3 regions of the Paenibacillus sp. SJS-P3 genome follow, and region 2 is predicted to be linked to each of the others. Evidence: predicted binding sites of a transcription regulator. Region 2 holds the regulator's gene; each other region holds the start of a gene.
The links. Region 2 encodes Rex, which represses fermentation and respiration genes when NADH is low (regulators of the CRP and FNR family bind a similar motif). Its sites were predicted from a motif close to TTGTGAAATATTTCACAA; they were not measured.

Region 1 (3,278 bases), 2.1 Mb from region 2:
TGCTCTGCTCCGGCATTTTCTACTACATTCTTTGGAAGACCCGTCAAGGGTACGAGCTTCGCGCCAGCGGCCACAACGCGGATGCCGCTTTCTATGCGGGTATCAACGTCAAGGGCAGCATCGTCAAGGCGATGATGATCTCCGGCGCTTTCGCCGGTCTCGGCGGCGCCTTCGAGATTCTCGGCGTGTTCAAGTCCATGGCGGTCATGAACGCGCAGCCAGGCTACGGATTCGACGGCATCGCCGTTTCCCTGCTCGGCGGCAACAACCCGTTCGGCATCGTGTTCGGCGCGATTCTGTTCGGCTTCCTCAGCTACGGCTCGCAAGGCATGAACTTCGAGCTTGAGGTTCCGAACGAAATCATCCGGATCGTCATCGGCTCGGTCATCTTCTTCGTAGCCAGCCACGGCATCGTCAAATGGTTCCTCAAGCCGTTCTTCAAAAAACGGCGGGAAGAAAAGAAGGGGGCGGCGTAAATGGATCTTTTGGCTCAGCTGATCAACACGACGCTGGTCTTCTCGACCGCCCTGATTCTGGCCGCGCTCGGCGGCATCTTCTCGGAACGCTCCGGCGTCGTCAACATCGGCCTTGAAGGCCTCATGATCGTCGGCGCGTTCAGCGCTGCCGTGTTCACGTATTTCTCCAGCGAATGGGGCTTCGGCGGCGGCTCGCCATGGTTCGGCCTCCTCATGGCGGTCGTCTGCGGCGTCATCTTCTCCCTGCTGCATGCGGTGGCTTCCATCACGCTGAAGGCCAACCAGGTCATTATCGGGGTCGTCATCAATATCCTTGCTCTGGGCGCGACCATCTATCTGGTCAAGAGCCTGTTCGACGGCCAGGGCCAGTCGGAGAACCTGACCGGCATCGCCTTCACCAAATGGAACATTCCGGGCCTGTCCGATATCCCGTTCATCGGCGAAGCGCTGTTCAAGGCCTACCCGACCACGTACATCTGCTACGTGCTCGTGTTCCTGAGCTGGTTCGTCCTGTACCGGACCCGCTTCGGCCTGCGCCTGCGCGCCGTCGGCGAGCATCCGGGCGCGGCGGACACCGTCGGCATCAGCGTCACAAAGTACCGCTACATCGGCGTCATGCTGAGCGGCGCGTTCGCCGGTCTCGGCGGCGCGGCGATCTCGCTGACGACGACGTACGATTTCTCGCACACGACGATCAGCGGCCAGGGCTTCATCGCGATCGCGGCGATCATCTTCGGGCGCTGGCATCCGATCGGCGCGGCAGGGGCGGCCTTGTTCTTCGGCTTTGCCCAGGCTCTGCGGTTCCAAGCCCAGCTGTTCGAATGGTCCAAGGCCATTCCGAACGAGTTCCTGTACATGCTGCCTTACGTGCTCACGCTTCTGCTGCTCGCGTTCGCGGCGGGCAAGAACCGTGCTCCGGCGGCGGCGGGAGAGCCTTACGATCCCGGCAAGCGTTAATATCGACTCACAGCCTCTTGCATTCATATGCAAGAGGCTTTTTTTACAACCTCGAAAACGGAGAGAACAAGAAAGAAAGGAGGACTGCCATGTTGGCCATGCGTCAAAAAAAGGATTCCAGCCACAGAAGCGATGGAGCTCTCTGCCCCCATTTTCACCGAAGGGACCTATAAGCTCCAGACAGCCGGTCATCCTTGAAAATCGCGGCTCCGCAAGCAAAATTCCTTGGTTGACAGCCTCGGAGCAGGGGTGTAAATTAGGTGGTACTGAATCGTCACATCTTATCAACATTGTGAATCATTTCACGAGTTAAAAGGGGCATCCGGCATGGAATGTCCGGATGGTTGAGCATACTATAACGGGTCCGCGCCTGCGTCGACGCAAGGCAGTGACGGACTTTGAAGGAGATGGATCGACGTGGAAGCTTTGGCTCTGGAGCGCAAGGCGGAACAGAACCGGGAACTGCGCGAGAGGCTGCTGCAGCTGAAGAAAGAACGCAACGCCATCATTCTCGCCCACTATTATCAGAGGGATGAAATTCAAGAGGTTGCCGATTTCCGGGGCGATTCGTTCCTGCTGGCGCAAAAGGCGGCAGAAACCGACGCGGATACGATCGTATTCTGCGGCGTCCACTTCATGGGCGAGAGCGCCAAGATTCTGGCTCCGGGCAAGACCGTCATCATTCCCGACGAGCGGGCCGGCTGCCCGATGGCCGACATGGTCAATGTCGAGGGCCTGCGCAAGCTGAAGGCGCAGCATCCCAATGCGAAGGTCGTCACCTATATCAACTCTTCGGCCGAGATCAAGGCGGAGACGGATATTTGCTGCACGTCGGCCAACGCCGTGAAGGTCGTCAACTCGGTCGACAGCGACGAGATCATCTGGGTGCCGGACAAGAACCTGGGCCATTATGTCCAGCAGAAGACCGACAAGAAGATGATCATCTGGGAAGGCTACTGCAATACCCATGACATGCTGACCGTCAAGGACGTCGAGGAAATGAAGGCCAAATACCCGAACGCGGAATTTGTCGTCCATCCCGAATGCCGTCCGGAAGTCGTCGAGCTCGGCGATTTTGTCGGAAGCACGACGGCCATCATCAAATATTGCAAGGAATCGCCCAATAAGGAATTCATCGTCGGAACCGAGGACGGCACCGGCTACCAGCTTCGTCTGGACAGCCCGGACAAGACGTTCCATTTCGCGACCAAATACCTGGTATGCCCCAACATGAAGGTCAACAACCTCAAGAAGCTTGTGCGCTGCCTGGAAAATATGTCTCCGCAAATCTATGTGCCGGATGCCGTTGCCGAGAAGGCGCGTCTGTCCCTGGAGCGCATGCTGCTGGTGAAGTAGCATGCGCTACTCCCATGTCCGGAGGAGCTTGCACCTATGATACCTAGATATTTAGTCGATCTGAATCTCGACGAGCTGCCTGTCGTGGAGAAGGATGTCATCGTCATCGGGGCCGGCATTGCCGGTCTTTTTACCGCTATACGGGCCAGCGAACGCAATTCGGTCCTGATGATCACCAAGAAATCGCTCATGGACAGCAACACGCGCTACGCGCAGGGGGGCATTGCCGCCGTCATCTCCGACGAGGATTCTCCCGACTTCCATCTGGAGGATACGCTCGTGGCCGGCGCCGGCCTATGCGATCGCGACGCTGTGGAGGTGCTGGTGCATGAAGGGCCCAAGGGCGTGCGCAGCCTGATCGGCATGGGCACCCAATTCGATCTGGAGAACGGGGAGTTCGCCCTGACGAAGGAGGGCGCGCACAGCCAGCGGCGCATCCTGCACGCCAACGGCGACGCGACCGGCTTCGAGATCGTCCGCGCCTTGTCG
Region 2 (3,278 bases):
GGGGAATTCTGGAATACCGTATCGAGCGACGCCGATTCCTGCTTGAACCGGGCCTGCCCGTGGTTCAAGCGCTGCTTCTATCACCGGGCCAAGCAGGAAGCGAATCTCGCCGACGTCGTCATTACGAACCATTCGCTTTTATTTACCGATATTAGAGCCGATCACCGCCTTCTTCCGTCTTATGAGTATCTCGTCATCGACGAGGGGCATCAGGTGGAGGAAGTGGCCGGCAAGCATCTGGGACAGCAGCTGAGCTTCTACTCGTTCTTGAACCTGGCGAACCGGCTTGCCAAGGATTCGCGCAGCGGCCTGCTGCCGCAGCTCCGTTCCCACATTCAGGGGGAGAGCGAAGACGAAGTGCCCAAATGGACGGAGCAGCTGGACGAGATCATCCCGCGCTTCGGCTCGCTCAAGGACAGCTGGGAGACGGTATTCGAGCAGCTCCAGTCGCTGGCATCCGCCTCTTCCGGAGGAGGCCAGACCGAGACGGGGCAGAGCGTCCTTCGCCTCAAGCCGGGCAGCCTGCCGAGCCAGTGGGAGCCGATCCAGAACGAGGAAGGCATCTACTTCAAGGAAATGAACCGGACGATCAAGGTTCTCGACAAGATGCTCTCGGACATGAAGGACAAGCTGGACGATACGGGGCTGCAAGGCATGCTGACGGATTTGGCCGGAGCGGTCAAGGATGCCGGACGCATCCGGGACGAGCTGCGCGTGTTCGTGCGGGCGGACAAGCCGGAGATGGTGTACTGGATCGAGTCCAATCCTTCCGCGCGGACGAAGAGCATCCAGCTCAACACGGTTCCGGCGGATGTCAGCGGGCAGATCCGGGAATATTTCTTCGACAGCAAGAAGAGCGTCGTCATCACGTCCGCTACGCTGAGCGTGCAGAAGTCGTTCCAATACGCCGCCGAGCAGCTGGGACTGAATATGGCGGACGAGCGCCGCTCGCGCACCGTGCTTCTGCCCTCGCCGTTCCATTACCGCTCCCAGGCGCTCGTCATGATTCCGCGGAACTTCCCGGCGGTCAAGGGAGCCGCGGCCGATCCGGCCTACCTCAGCGCCCTAGTCGCCTCCTTGTCGGAAGCGGCCCGGGAAACCGGCGGGCGGATGCTCGTTCTATTCACAAGCTACCGGATGCTGAAGCAGGTATACGATCCGCTGAAGGAAGCCCTCCAGGGCTCCGGCATTCAAGTGCTTGGGCAAGGGCTCGACAGCAGCAACCGCAGCAAGCTTACCCGCCGCTTCCGGCAGCAGCCCGAATCCGTGCTGCTCGGAACGAGCAGCTTCTGGGAAGGGGTCGACATTCCCGGCGACGCGCTCATCTGCCTGGCCATCGTCCGCCTGCCGTTCCAGCCGCCGAACCATCCGCTTCAAGAAGCGAAGGCGGAGATGCTTCAGGAATCCGGACAGAATCCGTTCATGAAGCTGTCCGTGCCGCAGGCGGTCATCCGATTCAAGCAAGGGTTCGGACGGCTGATTCGAACTTCCCGGGACAAAGGGATCGTCCTTATTTACGATACGAGAGTCATCGAGACGTTTTATGGAAAACACTTCCTTTATTCGCTGCCTGGACCTAAAATTGAACATATGCATGCTGATCAGTTCGTTCCGAGAATGAGGGAATGGCTGTCCGAAGACTCCAAGGAGGCGGTCCGGCAATGAGCAAGCAGGGAAAAGCGATATCGGAGGCGGTCGTCCGCCGGCTCCCCGTTTATTTGCAAGTGCTGGGCGAGCTTCATGTGCGCGACGTGCAGACCGTCAGCTCGCAGGAGCTGGGCCTCAAGCTCGAGCTCAATCCGGCTCAGATCCGCAAGGACCTGGCCTATTTCGGGGAATTCGGACGCAAGGGCGTCGGGTATGACGTCAACTACCTGATCGAGAAGATCAGAGGCATCCTCAAGCTGGATCAAGTGATGCTTGTCGCGCTCGTAGGGGCCGGCAATCTGGGGCATGCCTTATGCAACTACAGCACTTATTTGAAGGACAATATGAAAATCACCGCGGTGTTCGATGCCAATCCGGCCAAGATCGGCACCCGGATCAACTCGCTCGAGGTGCAGCCGATCGAGCGGCTGCAGCAGGCCGTGCAGGAACAGGATATTCAGATCGGCATCATTACGGTGCCGGCAGCGGAGGCTCAGAACGTCGCGGACCGGTTCATCGCGGCCGGCGTCAAGGGGATCCTCAATTTTGCCCCGGTCGTGCTCAAGGCTCCGGAGAAGGTCCGGATCCATTATGCCGATTTTACGACCCAGCTGCTGAGCCTCGCCTATTACATGGATAAGGAAGGAACCGAACATGAGCAAATGGTGGATTGAAAACGGGACCTTCGTCACAATGGACGAAAGAAGTCCCGTACTGAAGGGACATATGGTCGTCGAGGACGGGCTGATCGCCTACATAGGGGAAGAACGCCCGGCCGATGCCGACGGGATCGGAGTCAAGATAGACGGCAGCCGCCTCGCGTTCATGCCGGGGCTGATCAACACGCACGGCCATGCGGCGATGTCGCTGCTTCGCGGTTATTCCGACGACGAGGCGCTGCAGACATGGCTGCAGGATTACATGTGGCCGATGGAAGCGAAGTTCCGGGACGAGGACGTCCGGTGGGGAACCTCGCTGGCCGTGCTGGAAATGCTCAAGTCGGGTACGACGACGTTCGTCGACATGTACGACCGGATGGATGAAGTCGCCAAAGTCGTCGAGCAGTCCGGCATGAGAGGAGTTCTGATGCGCGGAGCCATCGGGCTGTGCCCGGAAGACGTGCAGCTCCAGAAGCTGGATGAAGCGGTCCGGTTCGCCAAGGATTGGAACGGCCAGGCGGATGGCCGCATCATGACCATGATGAGCCCGCATGCTCCGTACACTTGTCCGCCCGCGTTCATCGAAAAATTCGTTCAGGCCGCGCATGATCTCGATCTTCCGATGCACACGCATATGTCGGAGACGGCAGCCGAAGTGGAGCAGAACGTCCGCGAGTACGGCCTGCGGCCTGTCGAGCATCTGGACAAGCTCGGCTTCTTCTCTCGTCCTGCATTTGTCGCCCATGCCGTCCATCTCACCGATGCGGAGATCGAGCTGCTTGCCGCCAGAGGCGCGGCCGTGTCGCATAACCCTGCCAGCAACCTCAAGCTTGCCAGCGGCGTCGCCCGCGTTCCGGATCTGCTCCGGGCCGGCGTCACCGTATCGCTCGGCACCGACAGCGCAGCCAGCAACAACAACCTCGACCTGTTCGACGAGATCCGGCTTGCGGCTCTGATCCACAAGGGAGTATC
Region 3 (3,278 bases), 2.4 Mb from region 2:
GGTATCCATGCGGTTCTTCCATGCGGCATTATCCGGGTCGGCCCCGGATGCGGCACGGATCAGTAAGCCAGGGAGAACAGGCCGTTGATATGCGACAGGTAGCGGATGTTGGAAGCTTCCTTCATCAGCGTTGCCGGCAAGCCTTTGAGGCGGGTCTGGTTGCCGCCGATCGTGCCGATCGCGTCCTTGCGGCCGAGCGAACCGAGCGTGCCGGAGAAGACCGGGGAGAACGAGTCCAGCTGATGGCCGTTGAAGTAAGCATAGATGTTGGCGCCGATGAGCTCGCCCATCTGCCAAGCCAGCTGAGCCGTAGGAGGGAACGGACGTCCTTCCGGACCCATGACGACAGCGCTGTCTCCGGCGATGAATACATCCGGATGCGAGGTGGACTGCAGGCCTTCCGTAACCGTGGCGCGGCCGCGGTTGACTTCGATGCCGGAGTTGGCCACGACTGCCGTGCCTTGCACGCCGCCCGTCCAGATGACCGTGCTCGATTCGATCGTGCTGCCGTCCTTCAAGGAAACGGTCGTGCCTTTCATTTCCGTGATCGGCAGGCCGGTTTTGAACACGACGCCGCGCTTCTCGAGGGAAGTCGTCGCACGCTCGACCAGCTCGGCCGGGAAGCCAGGCAGGATCGTAGGAGCTGCCTCGACGCAGTACAGGGATACTTCGTCATAGCTGATGCCGTGTTTTTTCACGAGGCCGGGCAGCATGTCGGCGAATTCGCCCACAAGCTCGATGCCCGTCAGGCCGCCGCCGCCGACGACGAACGTCAGGTCGGCTTTGTTGCCGGACTGCTTGTACTTCGCCACGGAAGCTTCGACATGGGCTTTCAGCTTGTTCGCGTCTGCAACGGATTTCAGCGTGAAGCTGTGCTCCTGCAGGCCTGGAATGCCGAAGAATGCCGTCTCGCTGCCCAGTGCGACAACAAGCGCATCGTAGGAAAGAGTCGTGCCGGTAGACAGCTTCACTTGCTTCTCGTCCGGCTTGATTTCTGCGACTTCGCCGATTTTCAGGTCGATGTCTTTGCCGCGCAGCAGCTTGTCCAGCGGAAGCGCCACATTGCCTTCGGACAGGTTGCCGACGGCAAGACGGTGCAGCTCGGTGATGATTTGGTGCGCGTTGATCCGGTTGACAACGGTAATCTGGGCTTCCTGCGGCGTAAAGTGCGTGCGTGCCGTCGTAGCGGCCAGCAGGCCGCCGTAGCCGCCGCCCAGGATAAGAATATGCTTCGCCATGTTCATCCTCCGTTCACGTTCTATGCAGCCTCCCCGCGGGGAGTGCGCGGGTTAGTTTTGGTTCTTCTGCTTTTCGCCGAGATTGTCCAGGAATGCCTGCGTGAAGCGCAGCGTGCGCTGGACGTTCGGGTCCTTAAGCATGCGCAGCAGGCCGAAGAGGCCTACGCTGGAAGACTCGTGGCTGACTTGGTCGCCGGCTTCGATAGCCGCTTGAGCGACGGTCTTGGTCTTGTCGACGATCGGCTTCACCATCTCGCCGAGACCGCCTCCGAAGTCGTTGATGAGCACTTTGTCCGTCGCGAGCGACTTGGCTACATCGTAGGATTTGGTCATGAGCGTGACGATTTCGGCCAGCTTCGGAAGATTATCCACAAGTACCGTAAGGGACTCCTGAACTTCCGGCTTCATGAGCTGGTCGAGGATATCGCGCTGCTGTACCGCCGCGGATGGCTCTTGAGTCGCCACCGCTTGAGTTGGTTGGTTTTCGGACATGGAATTACTTCCTCCTTTGCTCTGGAAATGCGGTTCCGTCCCTCGGTTGTCCGCGATTCCTTGCGTCCGCTGCTGTCAACTTCCGCAGGGTCGCGGCCGAGGGCGGGGACGTTGTCATCATGCGCACAGCGAATGGGAGCAGCCTCGTTGCGGAATAATACGATCTCAGGCAAGTCTGAGTTTGTACCAAAATTCACATATCAGTCCAAGCCATGAAAAATGTTATTGCGCAAAAAAACGGCCGCTTCCAGCCTGGGCACCGAGAAAACGTCGAGTGAGTCAAAGACTACCTTATCGTTGTCGGCCAGGCGGTCGGCACGGAACTTCTACCGATAGTTTACAACTTAACGGCTGCAACTGCAAAAGAAAATTACGGGTACACTCTTATTATGGCGCAATATTGCCTACTCATGTCTGAATTACCAACAAGGGCCGGTCGTTGTGCCTGATCAATCCGCGGAGCACGGCCGGATTGGATGGAATCTGCGGATTTCAGTCCATAAGGAAATCATTCCTATGGGCAAAAAAATCCCCGGGACCGCTCCGCTGATGGGAGCTGCCCCGGGGACCTGCTTACATCCAGCTGTCGATATCGTCGTCGTCGATATCGTCTTCCGCCGCCGCGGCTTGCTCGGCGCCGGGCTCCTCCTCGGCCGGGCTCGGCTCCGGCTGCGGTGCTTCGCCGACGGCCGCCGGCTCCTCCGCCTCCGATGCCGGCTCTTCCGCCTCCGTTGCCGGAAGCTCTCCGGCAACGGGCGCTTCGGCTTCGGCCGCCGCTGCGCTCTCGCGTCGACCTGCGCCGGCTTCCTCGGCTGCCGCCGGAACAACCGCCAGCGCGGCCGCCGTGCCGATGCCCGCTCCGCTTCCGGCGACCAAGGTTCCCCTCTCGGCCGGAATGAGCAGCTGCAGATTCCGCACGCCATGCTCGCGGATCTCGTTTTCAACCAGATAACGGATCGAATCCATCAGATTGGACTGGCCGTTGATCCATTCCATCACATCGGGGGATTCGTTCTTTTTCGTTTTCAGGCTGATATTCTCTCCGGGCTGCTTGATCTTCTTCACCCGGCTTCACCCCCTGTACCCTTCTCGCCTATGCCGGCTGCTTAGGACCTTTCGACTTGAGCGCTTCGAAGATCTTGCCGCGCACGAAGGCGTCCAATCCCTCGGCATTCATCGTGACGGCATGCTCGGCCGGTATGTACAGAAGCTTGATCTCGCGCTCCTCGCACAGCTCCTCAAGCATCGGCTGCAGAATCGGCTTCATCAGGACGCTGCCGCCGCCGTACACGCAGATGACGTCGATCTCGTTGCGTGCCTTGGTCAGCTGCTTGCGGATGTTCTGCACGATGTGGCGGGCTTGTCCTTCCAGCGGACGGCGCAGCGTCTGGATGGCCCGGCTATGGTACTTGTGCGCCGGGTTTTTGATGACGTCGCTGAAGAACTGGCGCGGGCTGTCCGGCAGATGCACGAGGCGGTTGAAGTCGTCCAGCGCTTCCTCGATCGCATAGCCGGCGCCATGATGGCTGCCGTGCACGAATTGGCGCA

Region 1: nadA (quinolinate synthase NadA) is a predicted target of Rex. The motif match lies at 1,724-1,741, and genes of this name have one in related genera.
Region 3: AC06G8_RS21475 (DUF1641 domain-containing protein) is a predicted target of Rex. The motif match lies at 1,912-1,929, and genes of this name have one in related genera.

What each region holds. Positions count from the first base shown of each region.
Region 1 is NZ_CM160043.1:93,634-96,911, forward strand. Features, by position in the region: gene AC06G8_RS00425 (ABC transporter permease) at 1-476, shown strand, start outside; gene AC06G8_RS00430 (ABC transporter permease) at 477-1,433, shown strand; gene nadA (quinolinate synthase NadA) at 1,851-2,789, shown strand; gene nadB (L-aspartate oxidase) at 2,826-3,278, shown strand, end outside.
Region 2 is NZ_CM160043.1:2,165,566-2,168,843, forward strand. Features, by position in the region: gene dinG (ATP-dependent DNA helicase DinG) at 1-1,665, shown strand, start outside; gene AC06G8_RS09975 (redox-sensing transcriptional repressor Rex) at 1,662-2,321, shown strand; gene AC06G8_RS09980 (amidohydrolase) at 2,302-3,278, shown strand, end outside.
Region 3 is NZ_CM160043.1:4,700,202-4,703,479, forward strand. Features, by position in the region: gene AC06G8_RS21470 (NAD(P)/FAD-dependent oxidoreductase) at 60-1,238, opposite strand; gene AC06G8_RS21475 (DUF1641 domain-containing protein) at 1,290-1,730, opposite strand; gene AC06G8_RS21480 (hypothetical protein) at 2,304-2,795, opposite strand; gene AC06G8_RS21485 (ParM/StbA family protein) at 2,824-3,278, opposite strand, start outside.